One region of the Duganella sp. AC917 genome, then DNA from elsewhere that is predicted to be linked to it. Evidence: riboswitches for the same ligand, from Rfam matches in the RefSeq annotation. Region 1 holds a riboswitch; each other region holds the start of a gene.
The links. A riboswitch is a leader RNA that binds a small molecule or an ion and turns the genes downstream of it on or off. The one in region 1 is predicted to bind cobalamin.
Positions count from the first base shown of each region.

Region 2: linked by a shared signal. The riboswitch ahead of ACZ0BA_RS01170 (MotA/TolQ/ExbB proton channel family protein) and the one ahead of ACZ0BA_RS07195 (CbtB domain-containing protein) in region 1 are both predicted to bind cobalamin.
Region 3: linked by a shared signal. The riboswitch ahead of ACZ0BA_RS26650 (TonB-dependent receptor domain-containing protein) and the one ahead of ACZ0BA_RS07195 (CbtB domain-containing protein) in region 1 are both predicted to bind cobalamin.
Region 4: linked by a shared signal. The riboswitch ahead of ACZ0BA_RS01595 (TonB-dependent receptor) and the one ahead of ACZ0BA_RS07195 (CbtB domain-containing protein) in region 1 are both predicted to bind cobalamin.

Region 1 covers NZ_OZ409848.1:1,616,962-1,621,762, reverse strand. The annotation lists gene ACZ0BA_RS07210 (cobaltochelatase subunit CobN) at 1-2,076, opposite strand, end outside; gene ACZ0BA_RS07205 ((2Fe-2S) ferredoxin domain-containing protein) at 2,069-2,407, opposite strand; gene ACZ0BA_RS07200 (CbtA family protein) at 2,404-3,120, opposite strand; gene ACZ0BA_RS07195 (CbtB domain-containing protein) at 3,150-3,347, opposite strand; cobalamin riboswitch at 3,509-3,738, opposite strand; gene ACZ0BA_RS07190 (GNAT family N-acetyltransferase) at 3,816-4,337, opposite strand; gene ACZ0BA_RS07185 (diguanylate cyclase domain-containing protein) at 4,556-4,801, shown strand, end outside.
Region 2 covers NZ_OZ409848.1:263,859-268,659, forward strand. The annotation lists gene ACZ0BA_RS01155 (FecR family protein) at 1-437, shown strand, start outside; gene ACZ0BA_RS01160 (heavy metal translocating P-type ATPase) at 520-2,745, shown strand; gene cueR (Cu(I)-responsive transcriptional regulator) at 2,742-3,134, shown strand; cobalamin riboswitch at 3,178-3,397, shown strand; gene ACZ0BA_RS01170 (MotA/TolQ/ExbB proton channel family protein) at 3,464-4,060, shown strand; gene ACZ0BA_RS01175 (DUF2149 domain-containing protein) at 4,062-4,403, shown strand; gene ACZ0BA_RS01180 (cobaltochelatase subunit CobN) at 4,390-4,801, shown strand, end outside.
Region 3 covers NZ_OZ409848.1:6,099,846-6,104,646, reverse strand. The annotation lists gene ACZ0BA_RS26675 (hypothetical protein) at 18-251, opposite strand; gene cobT (nicotinate-nucleotide--dimethylbenzimidazole phosphoribosyltransferase) at 244-1,281, shown strand; gene ACZ0BA_RS26665 (adenosylcobinamide-GDP ribazoletransferase) at 1,294-2,082, shown strand; gene ACZ0BA_RS26660 (histidine phosphatase family protein) at 2,086-2,664, shown strand; gene ACZ0BA_RS26655 (DUF6445 family protein) at 2,620-3,378, opposite strand; cobalamin riboswitch at 3,495-3,713, shown strand; gene ACZ0BA_RS26650 (TonB-dependent receptor domain-containing protein) at 3,811-4,801, shown strand, end outside.
Region 4 covers NZ_OZ409848.1:350,212-355,012, forward strand. The annotation lists gene ACZ0BA_RS01580 (hypothetical protein) at 1-288, opposite strand, end outside; gene ACZ0BA_RS01585 (DUF3606 domain-containing protein) at 459-638, shown strand; cobalamin riboswitch at 714-946, shown strand; gene ACZ0BA_RS01590 (hypothetical protein) at 912-1,112, opposite strand; gene ACZ0BA_RS01595 (TonB-dependent receptor) at 1,111-3,228, shown strand; gene ACZ0BA_RS01600 (cupin-like domain-containing protein) at 3,334-4,290, shown strand; gene ACZ0BA_RS01605 (ABC transporter substrate-binding protein) at 4,399-4,801, shown strand, end outside.

The DNA of each region.
Region 1 (4,801 bases):
ATCGTGACTATGATCGTGATCGTGGTCGTGATGATGGTGCGCATGGCCGTGGTCATGATCATGGTCATGATCATGATGCAGCAACCGCATCTGCAAATCCGAATTCAGATTGGTCTGTTTGACCAGTTCCCAGATCTGCTGCTGCAACAGCGGCAGCTTGGCGGGGTCCAGCACTTCGACCTGATAGTACTCGTCGACCAGCTGCGTCAATTGCGCCAGCGCGCCGTAGGTGTCGGCGGTGGTCATCGGCGGGGTCAGGTGATCGACAACGACCGCGTGACCGCGCCGTTTGGCCTGCGAACCCTCGCCCGGATCGTTGATGATGAACGGATAAAACAGCGGCAGGTCGCCCAGCAACGCATCCGGGAAGCACTCCTCGGACAAGCCTACGCCCTTCCCTGGCAGCCATTCCATGGTGCCGTGTTTGCCCACATGGACGATGGCATCGGCGCGCCACTCGTCCCGCAGCCAGCGATACAGCGCATAGTAGTGATGCGTGGGCGGCAGGTCCGGCTGATGATAGATCGCGTCCGGGTCCATTCCATAGCCGCGCGGCGGCTGCAACGCCACGAACACATTACCCATCTCGATGCCCGCGAGCGACAAATGACCATCGTGGACATACGCCTCGCCGGGCGCCTCGCCCCATTGCGCGGTCATTTTCTCGCGCATCGATGCGGGCAGCTCCGCGAACCATTGCGCATACCGCTGCGCCGGCACCCGGCCGGCTGCGTTTTGCATCTGCTCGGCGGTCACATAGATATTATCGTAGGAGCAGCGCTCGATCAGGTCATGAATCAGCGCGGTGCCGTCACCGGTGGATTGACCCGCATCGTAGCCGTCGGCCCGCATCGCCTCCAGGATTCGTATCAGCGACGCCGGCGCATCCAGCCCGACCGCGTTACCGATCTGCGAGGCCTTGCTGCTCGAATTGGTGAACATGAAGGCGACGCGTTTCTCGGCGTTCGGCAGCCGTTTCAGACGCGCGAAACGCGCGGCGATGCCGGCAATACGCGCCACCCGGTCAGGCAGCGGGTCATATTCGACCGCCTCGTTCGGCAAACCCGCAGCACGCGCCTTGAACGACAGCGGCACCGTGATGATGCGGCCATCGAACTCCGGCAATACCACGTTCATCGCCGTATCGAGCGGATTGAGGCCGCGCGCCGACTGGCTCCACTGTTCCAGCGTCATGCCGCTGGTGATAGCCTGCAGCACCGGCACGTCGAGCTTCTCCAGCACGCCGACCGACCATCCGGCGGGTGTAGGGCCGCCCGGCGTGATCTCGCCCATCGCGAACGAGGTGGTGTTGATCAGCACATCGACGTGCGCGCCCGTGGCATCGGCCAGGTAGCGCAGAGCGCTGGGCAAGCCGCCATCGTCGCCGGCTCCGGCGCGCAGGGAAGAAGTAAACACCGGCAGCACATTCATGCCGCGCGCCTCCAGCGCGGTCAGCATCGCATCGACGAAGCGCGTGTTCCCGCTCATCCAGTGGGCGCGGTAAAACACGATGCCCGCGCTTGGGCGCGCCGGATCGCGCAGCGCCAGCCAATCCGCCAGGCCAGCGCCGGGCGCCAGGTCGGGGTGATAAATGCCGTGTTCCGGCAGCGGGTGCGCCGACTCGAAGCCGAAGCCCGTCAATAACAAGTGATCCGACAAATAGCGCAGCAACTGCGCCAGATTTGCGCTACCGCCGGCCTGGAAGTACTTCAATGTCATCTGCAGCACGTCCGCCGACACCGCCGACACGGCGGCCAGCTCCGGATCGGGCTCGCCGGTGCCGCTGACCACGATCAAATGCCGACCATGGCGACGTGCGTAATCCACCAGCTCCGTAAATCCCGGCACGCCGCCAAGCCGGCCAAGCACGCGCACGATAATCACCCGAGCCGAGCGCAAGTCCCGCTCCAGCAACGCCGTCATCGAGGTCTCGGCATCGAGCGACTGAAGGTTCACGCCTGCCACGCCGCCGAAGCCCGCAGGCAGTTGCGCGCGGGCCTGGTGCAGCACCGTCAAATCGTTGGAAGCATGCGTCAGCAGTGCCAGAAGCGCCGGGCCGGATGTCGGTTCAATCATCTTTTGGTTCCGGTGCGCAGGTGTCGCCTTCGCCAAGGCGGTGGAATATCAGGTCGGCCACTTCGCGACCGCCGATCAGGTGCTCGCTGACGATGCGTTCCGCGTTGGCTTCGTTCACGCGCTGGTACCAGACGCCTTCCGGATAGACCACCATCACCGGCCCTTCGTAGCGGCAGGCCACCATGCAATGGGTGCGCGTGCGCTTGACGGCAAGCTCCGGATGGGCATCGATCATTTCGCCCATGCGCTCGAACACGGCCTGCGCGCGTCCCTCGACGGGAGCGCAACGCGGACCGACGCACATGAAAATATGACGGTGATGGGTTCTCATCGATTAGCGAAGCGCTGATGGAAGAAGCCTGTCAGCGCGCCAAGCGCCACCCAGAACACGCCATTGGCGAGCGCGGTGGCATAGACGAAGGAACGCTGCAAATGCTCGGGAGCGACGCTGGCATGGACCAGCGGCTGTGGCGCGCCCACTAAATGCGGCAGCACCAGCAGCGCGATGGCCGCCAACTTGAGCGCCCAATGGCGGCCGAAGGCCAGCAGCGCCAGCGCGGTGGCGGTCGACATCGCGGTGGCGATCCACCAGCCCTGGCGGGCGGCGACCGGCGCGGCGGCCGTGCCGGGCAGCTCCGGCGGCAATCCAATCGACGGCGCCAGGAAGAACACCGCGTAACCGGCGGCGCCCCACAACAGGCCCGATCGCCAATCGACCAGCCGTCCACGCAGCCCGATGGCAGCCGCCAGCAGCAAGCCATAGCCGACCGCCATGCTGACGTCGGCCAACGCCGTGTAAAGCGTCCGCTCGGCGCCATCCGCCGGCTGCCAGCCGCCATGTTCATGGGGTCCATCATGCGCGGCTTCGTGCGGGTGCTGCGCGCCGTCGGCATGCGCATGCACCTCCGGCGCCGCCTCGCCCGCCGATTCCAGCACCTCGGCCTGCGCGATAATGCGCGTCACCTGCAAGTGCTGCACGCCGGTCAGCATCAACCCGGCCAGCAGGCCGGCTGCCGCCGCCGTGCGCACTATGCGATTGAACATGCCGGTGCCCGCGCCGGCCCCGGTACGGCTCAATGACACGGGAAGCCCGCCGAATGGCGGCTGTCGTGGGCGGCGTTGTGCAGCGCTTCCATCGATGCGAAACCGGCGCCGAACAGCAGCACGGCGCCAAGGCTCGCAGCCATCAAAGCGGCAACCAGCCTGTCTTTCAGGGCGACGGGACGGGCATGCGCATCGATCCGGCCGGCGTAATGGGTGTTGATGGACATATTGGTTTCTCCGAAAAGCAGCGACGACCACGGGGTCGGGAAGCTCGTATCGGGAGATGAACCAGGGGAGAGACGAATGCGGCGCCAGGGAAGAACCGGAACGAAAGATGCGCGGATCAAACCATGACAGTTCTCCACCCGTATCGCCCTCCGCAATACAAACGTGTTTACCGCTACTGGCTGGTTTCCGGGCTGGCGAGTGGGCGTCCGTGCGGACACGCCTGGATTTGCGCCTTCCCATGCAATCGCACAGTGGCATCGTACAAATCCTTGACCTCGCTTACCGTTGCGGGGGCAGCGCCGGCATTGCCGTTCCCGTGGAACGACGCACCGGCTTCCCATTTAAATCTGCAAACGATCATTTGCAGATACCAGAAGCTGACTACCGGCGCAGTATAGGTCTGCGACTGCGGAATTGCAAGACGATCATGCCATCGTGCGCGGCTGGCCGCCAAAGCGACGCAGGCATCAGCCGTCGACCGGATGCGCCGGAGTGCTCAGCATTAGCTGATAAAACGCCAGGTCCAGCCAGCGGTCGAACTTGAACGCTGCATGGCGAATAGTGCCTGCGTGCACGAATCCTAGCTGCTCGTGCAAGGCGATGCTGGCGGCGTTGGCGGCGTCGATACCGCCGACCAGGATGTGCAGGTCCGCCTCGCGGGCGGCGTCGACGATGGCGCTTAGCAACGTGCGTCCCAGCCCCTTGCCGCGCTGGTCGCCCCGCACGTAGATCGAATGCTCGACCGAGTATTTATTTGCCGGAAAGCCGCGAAACGCGCCGTAGCTGGCGAATCCCAGCAGCTCGCCGGCCGCATCCTCCAGCCCGATGACCGGATAGCCGCCGGCACGCTTGGCCGCGAACCAGTTCTTCATGGTTTCCATCGTGCGCGGATGATACTCGTAGAGCGCGGTCGAGTTGGCGATCGCGTCGTTGAAGATGGCGAGAATGGCGGGCGCATGGCGCTCTTCGGTACAGCTGACGAGTTGCATTGAGGCTCCGAAATAATGGCTTGGTTTGAGACTGGTCAACATGATAGACGATAAATCTCAAGCCCTCCAAGGCCCTTCCCTGCCATCTAAACATTTTCGTACAGAAAATAAAAACAAAGGGATAGACTGGCTTACCGATGCACTTTCCATATTGCAATATTACGAAAAGAGGGAAATCGCGCCTCACTAAAAATAATGACAGCGAGGTAGCATCAATCATGAAATTAGCTCATGCGCCTTCTATTCGAACCAGGCTGATCTGGCTGGTGGTTGCGTGCATCGTTCCGGCGTCGCTGATGGTCGTCAGGATGATCGCCTCCGACTACGAGCTTGCGCGCGCCGCCTTCATCCGCAGCGCCATGACGGCCGCCCACGCCAACGCGATGTCGATCGATAAGGAATTTGCCGTCATCGAATCGACGCTGAAGGCACTCGCCACCTCCCCCAGCCTGATCGGCGACGAC
Region 2 (4,801 bases), 1.4 Mb from region 1:
GCGCCACCATCGGCATCCGCGGCACCACCTTCATCGCCGATCTGGTCGAGCCGTCAGCCGAGGAAGTTGCCGTGGCCGCTGCCGCGCGCGAAGCCTATCTGATGGCCAGTACCGCGTCGCTGGATCCACTGACAGCGCCGTTGAAGCCGTTGATGCTGGCGCAGGGTCCGGCGGCGCCGACGAGCGCCACGCTGCCGCCCGGCTTGTATGTGCATGTTATCGACGGCATGATCAACGTCACCAACACGGGCGGTTCGCTGAACTTCAGCGCGGGCCAGTTCGGCTACACGCGAAATAATACGATGCCGCCGGTGACCGTGCCGAACAACCCGGGATTGAAGTTCGCGCCCCCGCCTGCGTTCACCAGCAGCACGACCACCTCTACTGCGGGCAGCGCCGCGCCCAAAGCGGCAGCGGTTGACTGCGAAGTCCGCTGATCCGCCTGCGAAAAAACGCTTGACCTTCCAATCGTGGGATACTTGAAGCTATCGGCATTCGCTGTTACTTCGAGTTCCCATAATGAGCACTGTCCCTGAAAAACCCGTATTGCAATCGATCAAGATCGAAGGCATGAGCTGCGCATCCTGCGTCGGACGCGTCGAGCGCGTGCTCGCCGGCGTCGATGGCGTCAAACAGGTCAGCGTCAATCTGGCGACCGAGATGGCGCGCGTGGAATCGGCGCTGCCGATCGACTTCGACGTGCTGCGACAGGCGATCGACAAGGCCGGCTACCAGGCTACGCCCGCGCCGGCGACTTTCGCCCCCGTCGCCCCGGCGGTGATCGCCCCTGGCGCCAGCGGCTACGCCGTGCTGTTGGCGGCGATGCTGTCGCTGCCGCTGATCCTGCCGATGCTGCTCGAGCTGGCCGGCGTCCACTGGATGCTCGACGGCCGCCTTCAATTTCTACTGGCGACGCCGGTGCAGTTCTGGCTCGGCGCGCGTTTCTATCGGGCCGGCTGGCTGGCCGCGCGCGCCCGCAGCGGCAATATGGATCTGCTGGTGGCGATCGGCACCAGCGCCGCCTATGGTCTGAGCGTGTACCAGCTGCTGACCGCCACGTCGGCTACGCCGCACCTGTACTTCGAGGCGTCCGCCGTCGTTATCACCCTGGTATTGCTGGGCAAATGGCTGGAAGCGCGCGCCAAACGTCAGACCACGTCCGCGATCCGCGCGCTGCAGGTGCTGCGGCCGGAATCCGCGCGCGTGCGTCGCGGCGACCAGGATGTCGAGGTGCCGATCGGCCAGGTGCTACCCGGCGACATGGTGGTGGTGCGGCCGGGCGAACGCATCGCCGTCGACGGCGTGGTGGTGGAGGGCGCCAGCCACGTGGACGAAGCGCTGATCACCGGCGAAAGCCTGCCGGTGGCGCGCCACGTGGGCGAGCGGGTGACCGGGGGCGCGATCAACGGCGAGGGCATGCTGCTGGTGCGCGTGACGGCGGTTGGCGCCGAGAGCACGCTGGCGCGCATCATCCGCCTGGTGGAGGACGCCCAGGCGGCCAAGGCGCCGGTGCAGCATCTGGTGGACCGCGTCAGCGCGGTATTCGTGCCTGTGGTGCTGGTGCTGGCGCTGTTGACATTGGTGGGCTGGTGGCTGGCGTCAGGCGATGGCGAGACGGCCATCATCAACGCGGTGGCGGTGCTGGTGATCGCCTGTCCGTGCGCGCTGGGACTGGCGACGCCGGCCGCCATCATGGCCGGCACCGGCGTGGCGGCGCGTTACGGCATTTTGATCAAGGATGCGGAGGCGCTGGAACTGGCGCACCGCATCACCACGGTGGCCTTCGATAAAACCGGCACGCTCACGGAAGGCAAGCCGTCGCTAACAGCGTGCGAGCCGGCGCCAGGGGCCGTCGACAAGGCGCGCCTGCTTCAACTGGCGGCGGCCGTACAACGTGGCAGCGAGCATGCGCTGGCCCGCGCGGTGCAGCAGGCCGCCGGGGACGGATCGGCCGGCGCGCTGGTCGGCGCCGACATCACGGCCTTGCCCGGACGCGGTGTCGCCGCGATGGTCGATGGCATGCGGCTGATCCTCGGCAGCACGCGCTTGATGCAAGAGCAGGGTGTCGCGCTCACCACGCTCGCTGCGCGCGCCGCCGAACTGGAACAACAAGGCCTGACCGTGTCGTGGCTTGCCGAGCAGTCTACGCAACCTGCGCGCTTGCTTGGCTTGCTGGCCTTTGGCGACCGTGTCAAATCAAACGCCCGTGCCGCCATCGAAGCGCTGCATGCGTTGAACATCGAGACCGTGCTGCTGACCGGGGACAATCAGGGCAGCGCCGTTCACGTCGGCGCGGCGCTCGGCATCGGCAGGGTGGTCGCCAACATGCTGCCGGCCGATAAAGCCGCCGCCATCGGCGCCATGAAGCAGTCGGACAAATGCATCGCGATGGTCGGCGACGGCATCAACGACGCGCCGGCGCTGGCCGCCGCCGATGTCGGCATCGCCATGTCCAGCGGCACCGACGTCGCCATGCACGCCGCCGGCGTCACGCTGATGCGCGGCGACCCGGCGCTGGTGGCCGCCGCCATCTCGATCTCGCGTCGCAGCTACAGCAAGATCCGCCAGAATCTGTTTTGGGCATTTATCTATAACCTGGTTGGCATTCCGCTGGCCGCCTTTGGCCTGCTCAACCCCATGGTCGCGGGGGCGGCGATGGCGCTCAGTTCCGTCAGCGTGATCAGCAACGCGCTGCTGCTGCGCCGGTGGAAGCCGCAGGCCCCTAGTGCAGGAGGGAAGCCATGAATATCGGGCAAGCGGCCAGCGCCTCCGGCGTCTCGGCCAAGATGATCCGCTACTACGAGAGCATCGCGCTGATTCCGCCGGGGCGGCGCAGCGAATCGGGCTACCGCATCTACAGCGACAACGACCTGCACGCGCTGCGCTTCGTCAAGCGCGCACGCACGCTCGGCTTTTCGCTTGACCAGATCCGCGACCTGCTGTCGCTGTGGCAGAACAAGCAGCGCGCCAGCGCCGATGTCAAAACGATCGCGCTTGGCCATGTCGATGAGCTGAACCAGCGTATCGCCGAACTGACGGAAATGCGCGATACGCTGCAAACCCTGGCGCAGTGCTGCAAAGGCAACGACAGGCCCGATTGCCCCATCCTTCAAAGTCTCGCCGATCCGAAGTAAGCCCTGTGTCGCCGGCCGATCTGCCCGGCGGCGGCGGAACCACGTATAATCGCCGGGTTTTGGTGCTCGCGCGTCCGTCTGGATGCGCAGTTAAACGGGAAACATGGCGCTGGCCCAGCCAGCCAACATGTGCTGCCCCCGCAACGGTAAACAAGCGTCGTCGCCGACGACTATCCGCCTCGCTGTGCCACTGTGCTTTTGCATGGGAAGGTCAGGTGGATTTGCTTGCGAGCCCGGATACCGGCCAAAGAGGTGGAAGCGCCCAGGCGCTTCCTTTCAAGCTGCTCACGGGGAGGTGAGTGGCTTGCTTCTGTCGCTGGATCATTTCAATGCCTAACCTGCCTGCCGACGCGGCCATCCGCTCGATCGAGACGCTGCTGTATTCCATTTCCAATGTGCTGTATCTGCCCGTGCTGCTGGGGATCGCCGCGCTCACGTTGTACATGCTGGTGTGCTTCGGCACCTTCGGCGCCGAATGGATAGAGCGCCGGCGCGGCGTGCGCATGCTGGTCGCCACCGCCCGTCACGACATGGCCGCCGCGCTGACCGCGCAGGAAGGCGAGCCCGGACTCGATGCGCGCCTCGAACGCGTCGTGCAGCGCGCCGACGCCGCCGGCGTGCGCCGCTTGGACGGCGTGCGCTTCGTGGTGCGGGTCGGCCCCGCGCTCGGCCTGATGGGCACCTTGATCCCGATGGGGATCTCGCTGGCCGGTCTGGCGCAGGGCAATCTACCGAAGATGGCCGAATCGATGACCACCGCCTTCACCGCCACCGTGGTCGGCCTGGCGTGCAGCGTGTGCGCCTATCTTCTGAGCCTGGTGCGTGAGCACTGGCTGCGCAGCGACCTGACCGACATCGCCTACGCCGCCGAAAGCTTGCTGGCGACGCACGCGCACAAGCCGCATCTTACCCGCGTGGAGGCTTGATATGGCAATGCGCTTTATGAACCGCCACCGCTACAGCCGCATCGGCGAGCACACCGAGGACCCGCTGGCCGGCGTCGCCAACCTGTTCGACGCTAGCATCGTCTTCATCGTCGCCATGATGCTGGCGCTGTTCTCGGCCTGGAACATGATGGACCTGCTGGACCCGAATTCGGAAGTCACCATCGCCAAGAAGAGCGCGGACGGCCGGGTTGAAGTGCTGACCAAGAAGGGCGCCGAGATTACGGTGAGCCGCGTCAGCGACAAGCCATTGTCCGGCTCCGGCAAGCGCCTGGGCACCGCCTACCAACTGCCGGACGGGAAGGTTGTTTATGTTCCGGAGTAAGCGCTTTGGCACCCTGGAAGTCGTATTGCTGCTGTTGATATCCTTTTTCATCGTCGGCTACGTGCATTCGGCGCAGGCGCCGCGCACCTTGGCGCTGATGCTGGGCGACGTCGAGTCGCGCCCGGCGGTGCTGGCCGTGCGCGGTTTGCAGGCGGAGCTCAAGGCGCTCAACGTCGTTATCCGCATCATCCCCAACAGCGGCATGACGCAGGCCGACCGCGATGCGCTTGCCATCGCCGATGTGGCGGTCGTCAATGCCAGGAGCCGCCTGGCGATGGCGGGCCTGAAGGACGAATTGCAGGCGCTGAGAAAATCGCGCCATCCGGTGTTTGCCGTCGGCGGCGCTATCGACGACAGCGTTCGGGAAATGGGTGTGCAGGACGATAAGACCATCCAGC
Region 3 (4,801 bases), 4.5 Mb from region 1:
TGTTAATTTTTAAAGAACTACAATTCGGTACTGCTTGCTGCCTGCTGAAGAAGCGTTGTGTTCATCAGCGAAGAGGCAAGATTATGAAGCGTTTCGAACATCTCGTCAAGCACTTCATTTTTCCCCGCTTCATTCTGCAACACGCTGTTTTGTGTGCGTCGTTCTGCGAGGGGGCGAACTATAGCAAGGGCCGCCGCTGCTGACAAGGGTAAAATAACAAATTCATCGATCGCTAAGCAGGCCATGTTCATTCTTCCAACAATCTCCCCTATTCATAACGATGCGCTGGGCGCACTGCTCGACAAAGCTATTAACAACAAGACCAAACCACTGGGCAGTCTGGGGGTGCTGGAATCACTGGCCAAACAGATCGGCCTTATACAGAACACCCGCGAAGTCGCGCTGACGCAGCCGGCCATTCTGGTTTTCGCCGCCGATCACGGCATCGTCGCCGAAGGCATTTCCGCCTACCCGCAGGACGTAACGTGGCAAATGGTGGAGAATTTTCTGGCCGGCGGCGCTGCCATCAATATCTTCGCGGCGCAGAATAATTGCGACCTGCGCGTCATCGACGCCGGCGTCAATCACAACTTCGGCCCGCGCGACGGCCTGACCGACCGCAAGCTCGCCAACGGCACCCACAACTTCGCCCAGGAACCGGCGATGACCCACGCCACCTGCGAGGCGGCGCTGGCCGCCGGCATGGTTTTGGCGGCCGAATCGCATGGCAATGTGGTCGGCTTTGGCGAAATGGGCATCGGCAACACCACCGCCGCCGCCGCGTTGATGCACAAGCTGACGGCCATCCCGGTGGCAAATTGCGTCGGCGCCGGCACGGGACTCTCGGCCGACGGCATCCTGCACAAACAGCGCGTGATCGAAGCGGCGGTGGCCCGGCACGACGCCGTCACCGAACCGTTGGACGTGCTGGCCACCTTCGGCGGACTGGAAATCGCCATGATGGCGGGCGCCATGTTGAAGGCGGCCGAAATGCGCAAGGTGCTGCTGATCGACGGTTTCATCGTCACCAGCGCGCTGCTGGTCGCCGCCCGCCTGCAGCCGGCCATCCTCGATTACTGCGTCTTCGCGCACTGCTCAGACGAAAACGGCCATCGGGAGATGCTGGCCGCGCTGGACGCCAAGCCGCTGCTCAATCTCGGCTTGCGGCTTGGCGAAGGCACCGGCTGCGCGCTGGCGCTGCCGCTGCTGCACGCGGCAGTCAACTTCCTGAACCAGATGGCGACGTTCGAATCGGCCCAGGTCAGCGAGAAGTCCGAGTAAGGGGCAGGCTCAGTGCACCAACTCCGACTGTTCTTCACCGCGCTGCAGTTTTTTACGCGCCTGCCGATCCCGCGCTGGGTGGGCTTCGATCCCGCCTGGCTCAATCAGGCGTCGCGTTATTTCCCGCTGGTTGGCGTGGTGGTCGCGCTGATCACCGGGGCAGTCTACGCAGTCGCCTTCAAGTTCTTCCCTCCGGTGATCGCCGTCATCCTGTCGGTCGCCGCCGGCATCTACGTCACCGGCGCCTTCCATGAAGACGGCTTTGCCGACATGTGCGACGGTTTCGGCGGCGGCATGACACAGGAACGTGTGTTGGAGATCATGAAGGATTCGCGCATCGGCGCCTATGGTGCGATCGGTATCTTCTGCCTTCTGCTGCTGAAGTGCGCGACCCTGACCCGCATACCGCCGTTCGGTGTGCTGGCGGCCCTGCTGGTGGCGCATCCGATGTCGCGATTGATGGCGGTCTCGCTGATCTGGCGGCTGGACTATGCGCGCGCCGAGGGCAAGGCCAAGGCGATGGCGCAGAAAATGAGCACCAAAGAATTCGCCATCGCCGCCGTCACAGCCCTGCTGCCGGCGCTGATGCTTATATATCTCGGTTGGCTGTCGTGGACAATGCTGATCAGCGGACTCGCCTTCGCGCTGGCGGCGACCATCTGGCTGGCGCGGAAGTTCGTGCGTCGCATCGGCGGCTACACGGGCGATTGCCTGGGCGCGGTGCAGCAGGTGACCGAAGCGATCTTCTATCTGTGCGTGCTCGCGGGTCTTCACACCAGCGCGCAGTTTGAGTTTTTCTAAGCCATGCGACTGATATTGGTGCGCCACCCCAAACCGCTTGTCACGGCGGGCGTCTGTTATGGCAGCACCGATCTGGAAGTCGCTCCCGAGGAGCTCGAACGCACGCTCGCCGCGCTGGCGCCGCAACTGCCGGCGGGTTTGCCGGTCTATTCCAGTCCATTGCGCCGCTGTGCCGGACTTGCGGAGCGTCTGTCGAATGATCCGATCTTCGACGCCCGACTGGTGGAAATGCACTTTGGCGGCTGGGAGATGCGCCGCTGGGATGACATTCCGCGCGCCGACGTCGACGCCTGGGCCGCCGATCTGGTCAACTACCAACCGGGCGGCGGCGAGAGCGTATTGCGGATGGCGGCGCGGATCGCGGCCTTCCACGCCGACCTCCAGCGCCAGCTCGGCGCCGACGGCGAGGCGATCGTTATCTGCCACGCGGGCGCCATGCGGCTGCTATCGGCCTGCGACGCCGGCCTGGCGCAGCACGAGATGGCCCTGCAGGCGGCCCGGACGCCGCACCATATCGCCTACGGTTCCACGCTGATCCTAGGTCGCGGCCATGCGCAGCTTGAAGAACGCGTTGACCGTTAATCTGCCGACCGTCGGATCGTCGACCATCAGCTCCGGCGCCGTGATGTGCCCCGAGTGGAACAACTCTCCGTTGTAGAAGATCGCCCGGTTGAACTTGGGCGCAACGGTCAGCACCTTCTCAAAATGCTCGTCCGATGCAATCGCAAATGTCGCCGGCGCGGTCGGCACCCGCGACTCCCCCGCCATGTCCTTGCGCTTCAACTCGCGCAGCATTGCGTCGATCTCCTGTAGCGGAACCTTGGGTTTGAAAAAATTGGTGCCGCCTAGCCGCTCGTCTTTAAACAGATACAGCACCATCGCTCCGACACCCTCCATGTCGTCCAGATTGTAGGAGTCGCGGTGCGGTATGCGCTGGCCCTGCAACAGCTGCTCCGGACGCCGCGTCACCAGCGACAGGCGGCTGGTGATGCCGAGCACCCGGCGCGCCTTGAGCGGCGCGCGCGCATGCAGCAGAAACGCCTCCTGCACGCTGGCGACGAAACGTCCGGTCAACGTCAATTCCGGTCCGGGATAGTAATTACCGGCAGAGTCGACGAACTCACTGCGCTGGAGCGCGGCGTATTCCACCATCGTCTCCGGTTCCGTCATGAAGTTATCGACGATGACGCACTGGTGGCCGTCGAAAAGCGGCACCACGGTCACCACCGGACGCGGATTGACCATGGGGCGCAAAACCACCGGCGCGGATGGCGGGGCAAGACGAGGGTCGAACATGGAGACTCCAGCAACGGCAGGTGAACCACCTGCCAAGGTGGCGATAATGATAGCAAAAAAGCCAGGGGCAATTCAGTGGTTTATTTTTCACTAGTTATCAAGTCTCCCACCAAACCCGTATAATGACCGGCTTTGGTGCCCGCGCGTCCGTCCGGATGCGCAGTTAAACGGGAAACACGAAGCCGCCCTGCGGCCCACGTGTGCTGCCCCCGCAACGGTAAGCAAGTGTCGCGCGACGCGCGACAAACCAGCTCTGACAACCACTGTGCTCCGCATGGGAAGGTGAGATGGTCTAACTTGCCAGCCCGGATACCGGCCAAAGCAGGTGGAAGTGGGCGAACGGGATGTGCGCGCGCAGCTCTCGGTTTTCCGCTTCCGTTCAATCTGGCCCACGGGGAAGTAGGCCGGTTGCTTCTAACAGAAAAATAAATCATGTCCTTTACTACCTCCCGCCCGGCGGCACTGACCTCGCTGGCATTGGCAATGGCCGCCGCCTTCACGTACACCGGCGCCTACGCCGACGAGGCGCCCGCCGACACCGTCGTGGTGACCGCCACGCGCACGCCGCAACCGCTGGCCGACATCATCAGCGACACCGTGACCATCAAGGCCGAACAAATCGCCGAAGCCGGCGCCGGCTCCGTGGTCGACCTGCTCAAGCGCCAGCGCGGCATCGAAGTGACGCGCAACGGCGGCGCGGGCAGCTCGTCGAACGTCTACATCCGTGGCGCCAACAGCAATCAAAGCATTGTGCTGGTCGACGGCGTGCGTATCGGCTCGTCCACCACCGGCGCCGCCAACTGGAGCGCCATCCCGCTGACCGCGATCGACCATATCGAAATCGTCTATGGCTCGCTGAGCTCATTGTATGGCGCCGACGCCATCGGCGGCGTGATCCAGATCTTCACCAAAAAGGGCCAGGGCGCACCGGCGGTGACGGCGTTCGCCGGCTATGGCAGCGACAAGACGCGCGAAGCCGACGTGACGGTATCGGGCGCCACCGGCGGTGAACACAGCTTCGGCTATGCGGTCAGCGCCGGCAAGGAAAAGTCGGACGGCTTTTCGACTTCCCGCCCCGGCCTGACCTCGTACAACCCGGACGACGACGGCTACGACAAGGAAAACGTCTCCGGTCAATTCAGCCTGCAATTGGCCAAGGGCTACGAGGCCGGCGCGCTGTTCATGCATAGCAAACTCGATTCGCAGTACGACGCCCTGCGTGCCGGCTCCTACAACGTGCGCAGCAAGAACGTCATCGACACCGCCAGCGTCTACGCCAAGGCGCAACTGCTGCCGGTCTGGGACAGCCTGCTGCAATACTCGGAGACCAAGGACAAAGGCGAAAACTACACCAATGCCACCGCCGCCGGCTATGCGCGCATCAAGACCAAGCAAAGCTTCATCACGTGGCAGAACGACGTCC
Region 4 (4,801 bases), 1.3 Mb from region 1:
GCCGAGCTTATCGAACAGATTGCCGTTGCCAATGGCCAGTACCGTCAGCGGGCCTACGGTGTCGAGCGCCTCGATGCCCAATGCCCGCAAGCTGAAGTGGCGCATGTGCTCGAGGTCGTTGACCATCAGGCGCGCGGTGTCGGCATCCACGTCGGTGACCAGGCGGAAGTGCTGCGTTTCCGCCTGTACCCAGCGGGCGCGCAGCAGTCCGTCGATATCGGCGCCGTGGGCGGGAAGGGTGCACAGCGCCAATGCGGCAACCGCGAGAACGCGTGAAAAATCTAACATATAAAACTGCCGCAAATAAATAGTTCCGGATGCTAACATTTTGTTGCATTAAATGAAAGAGTGGACATGGTTTTGCCGATGCGTTGCTGGGTCCGGACGTGCGGTATATAACAGTCGGGATTGCCTCCCTATGTCATTGTTCCACACACTTAATTACTCGGGAGGAAGTCATGAGCGACGATCTGAAAAATGCAGGACAGCAGGACCGCGCGCGGATCAATGTCAACGAGCAGCATGAAGTGACGTATTGGACCAAGGAGCTGGGGGTGACCAAAGATCGCCTCGCGCAGCTGGTGAAAGAGGTCGGGCCGAGCGCCAAGGCGGTTCGCGAAAAGCTGGCCAGTGACTAATCCGGTGTGACCCTCGCGCGGGCGGGATCGCCTCCTGCATACGCCGTCCCAAGTTGCCATCATTGCCAGTCCGTCGTATCATGGCGCGGTTTTGGTGCTTGCGGCCAGCCTACTGGCCGCAGTTAAACGGGAAACACGCGCTGGCACGCCAGCGGCAAACGTGTGCTGTCCCCGCAACGGTAAAACAGGCGCCGCGCTTCCATTGGATGCGCGGCCGGTCGTCTCTTTAGTCCACTGTGCGTTCAGCATGGGAAGGCGGGGCGATTCGACCTGTTAGCCCGGATACCGGCCAAGGCGGATGGAAGCAAGCGGCCGGGAGGTGTCGTGTTTTGCGGAGATGCGGGATCGGCGCAGTGCGCCGGCGCGCCATTTCGCCTGACTGTCGTTGACGGCTGCTGCTTCTTTTTTTAATGGTGCACGGGGATGTGCGCCTGACAAAAAAGATCGCCAGCGATCGTGACCGAAAGTCTTCATGAACAAAATCCCCCGGCCTCCATGGAGGCTGCGTCTTCTTCCGTCCATGCTGCTGTTGGCCGTACCGGCACTCGCCCATACCACCGAAAATAGTACCGCTAACGACGGCGCGGATGGCAGTCAGGCCACGCCGCAGCAGGTGCGCGTGTCCGCCAGCCTGATACCGCTCGGCGTCGCGGATTCCGCCAACCAGGGCACGGTGACGGCCAAGCAGTTGGAGAATCGTCCGCTGCTGCGCACGGGCGAGCTGCTCGAGGCGGTGCCGGGCCTGATCGTGACCCAGCACGCCGGCGACGGTAAAGCCAACCAGTATTTCGCGCGCGGCTTCAATCTCGATCACGGCACCGACTTCCGCACCTCCGTGATGGGCATGCCGGTGAACCTGCCGACCAATGCGCACGGCCAGGGCTACTCCGACCTGAATTTCCTGATACCGGAACTGGTGAGTACCATCCAGTACAAGAAGGGCACGTATTACGCGGAGGAGGGCGACTTTTCGGCGGCCGGCGCGGCGGCCTTCGACTACGTCCGTCGGATGGAGCAGGGTTTGCTGAGCGTGGAGGCGGGACAAAACCGCTTCAGCCGCGTGCTGGTGGCGAATTCCACGCCGCTGGCCGACGGCACGCTGCTGTATGCGATCGAGCGCGCGGGCCAGGACGGTCCGTGGGATACGCCGGAGGACTACAAGCGCGTCAACGGTGTGCTGTCATACAGCTTACGCAGCGGCGACGACGACGTCAGGCTGACCGCCATGGGCATGCACTCGTCGTGGAATTCGACCGACCAGGTGCCGCGCCGCGCGCTCGACAGCGGCTTGATCGGCCGCTATGGCGCGCTTGATCCCAGCGACGGCGGCGAGACCTCGCGTTACAGCGCCTCCGCCGAATGGACGCGTCAATACGCCGACGGCTACAGCAAGGTCAATGCTTACCTGATCAAATCGCGCCTGGACCTGTTCAGCAATTTCACTTACGTGCTTGACGATCCCGAACACGGCGACCAGTTCCACCAGGCCGAGAGCCGCCAGATTCTGGGCCTGAGCGGCGAGCGCGCGTGGCAGCACAAACTCGGCCCCTTTGCCTCGGAGACGGCGGTGGGCTTGCAGCTGCGCCAGGATCATTTGTCGCCGGTCGGGCTGTATTTGAGCGAAGGGCGGCAACGCCTGTCGACTGTGCGCGAGGACGATGTCAAGGAGCGCGCCGCAGCGCTGTATCTGTCCAACAGCACCACCTGGGCGCCGTGGCTGCGCACCGTGGCCGGCGTGCGGTCGGACCGCTATACGTTCGATGTGGACAGCGACACGGCCGCCAACTCGGGCAAGGTCGACGCCTCCATCACCAGTCCCAAGTTCAGCGCCGTTTTCACGCCCGGCAAAAACGCCGAGGTCTATCTGAACTGGGGACGTGGTTTTCACAGCAACGACGCGCGTGGCGTCACCGGCACCGTCGATCCTAAAACCGGCCTGGCGGTTGACGCCGACGGCGCATCTATCGAACGCGCGACGCCGCTGGTCAAGGCAACCGGCAAGGAGGTCGGCCTGCGTCTGGTCGGGCTGGTGCCAGGCCTGCAAACGACGGTCGCCGCATGGCGGCTCGACCTCGACTCCGAACTCATTTTCGTTGGCGACGCGGGCAGCACAGAGGCGGGACGCCCAAGCCGCCGCCATGGCATCGAACTGGCCAACTTCTACACTCCGGCCAAGGACTGGATCATCGACGCCAACCTGGCATGGTCGCACGCGCGCTTCGCCGACAGCGATCCGGCGGGGACTTTCATTCCGGGCTCGATCAACCGCACGGCGTCGGTCGGAGTGTCGGGCGAATCCGGTCCCTGGTCGGGAGGCGTCAGGTTGCGCTACTTCGGTCAGCGCGCGCTGGTGGAGGATGATTCGGTGCGTTCGCCATCCTCCACGCTGGTCAACATGAAGCTGGGGTATAAATTGGCGCCCAACCTTAAGCTCACGCTGGAGGTGCTCAATCTGCTGGATCGCGCGGTAAGCGACATCGATTACTATTACGAGTCGCGTTTGCCCGGCGAGGCGGCGCCGGTGGCCGATATCCATACCCATCCCGGTGAGATGCGCACCTTGCGCGCGGGTCTGGCCTGGCGGTTCTGACGTCATCGCCTTGCCGGGTTGATGATCCGCCCCGACTAGCGCGGTTTGCACTGCATGCGTTATGCTGCGCGGCTTATGTGTTCATCGGCATTCAAGGCAAGGCATATGTCAAAAGATAAAAATCCCGCGGCCGCTGGCGAGGTGACGCCGCCGACGAAGAGCGTGACGCGCTCGCCACCGCCGTTGGAGGCATCGCGGCCCGCCTCGCCGGAGGAGGCGGCCGCCAAAAGAGAGGCGCGCGAACACAGGGATGCCCAGGTGCGCGGCGTCACGTCCATCCAGGAGATGCGTGATGCGATCCGGCGCGCCGGGCGCGATCTGCCGGCGATCTCGGAAGTGCCGCGCGTCCGTGCGCTCGACGCGGCGGCGTTCCGCGCGCGGGCCGCGCTAGGCCTGCCATTTCTGATCACCGGTATCGTCAATCGCTGGCCGCTGTGCGCGTTGCCGCCGCAAACGCTGCGGGATCGCTACAGCGCGGTGCAGGTGCGCGCGCGGGTGGGGGACTATATTAATACCGCGTTCGCCGCCGACCGCGCGATGCAGGATATGTCGATGGGCGAATACCTGGACCTGGTCGACGCCGGCACGCACGCGCTGCCGCCGTATCTGGGCAACCTGGAGCTGCGTGAGTTGAACAGTATGTGTCACTGGCCGACCTATTTCGACAAAATGGGACCGCCGCGTTTCTGGATCGGTCCCGCCGGCACCGTAACGCCGCTCCATTGCGACTACGACGATAATATCTTCGCGCAGATCTGGGGCACCAAGCGCATTTTCCTGTCGCCGCCACACCACGACGAGTTCCTGTACCCGAGCCAGGCCAACGCCATCCTGTTCGGCTCTCCGTTCGACCCCGAGGCGCCGGATTTCGACCGGTTTCCGCTGGCGCGCCAGGCGAGCATGATCGAGTGCGTGGTCAATCCCGGCGACATGCTGTACGTGCCGGCGGGCTGGTACCATCAGGTGCGCGCGCTGACGTTTTCGCTTTCCTCCAACCGGTGGGCCAGGTCGCTGCCCTTCGCCTTGACCGGGGATGCGTCCCTGCTGCGCCGCGACACATAACATCGTTGACACTCAAAATAATTGGGTGATATATTCGCGTTTGTGAATTGGTAACGTTTCCAAATCACGTTCGGCTCGCCGGGCCAAGTCGGCGTTCAAGGAGACTGGATGTTCAAGCAACGAGGGACGCGGGCGCGGGCTGCCGGAGTGGCGGCTTTGATGGCGACCGGTTTGATGGCGCCCATGGCGTCCGTCCTGGCGGCGGCCGGGCCGAAAGCGGAGGTGATGCACTGGTGGACCTCGAGCAGCGAGTCGGCCGCCGTGCGCAAATTCGCCGACGCCTACCGTACAGCCGGCGGCGTTTGGGCCGATACGGCGGTCGCCGGCGCCGACCAGGCCAAATCCGTGGCAATCAACCGCATCGTCGGCGGCAATCCGCCGACGGCCGCCCAGTTCAACACCACCAAACAATTCCGCGACCTGATCGACCAGGGGTCGCTCAACAACGTCGACGACATCGCGCTGCGCGATAAATGGGACCAACTGATGCCGGCGCCGATCCTGGACGTCA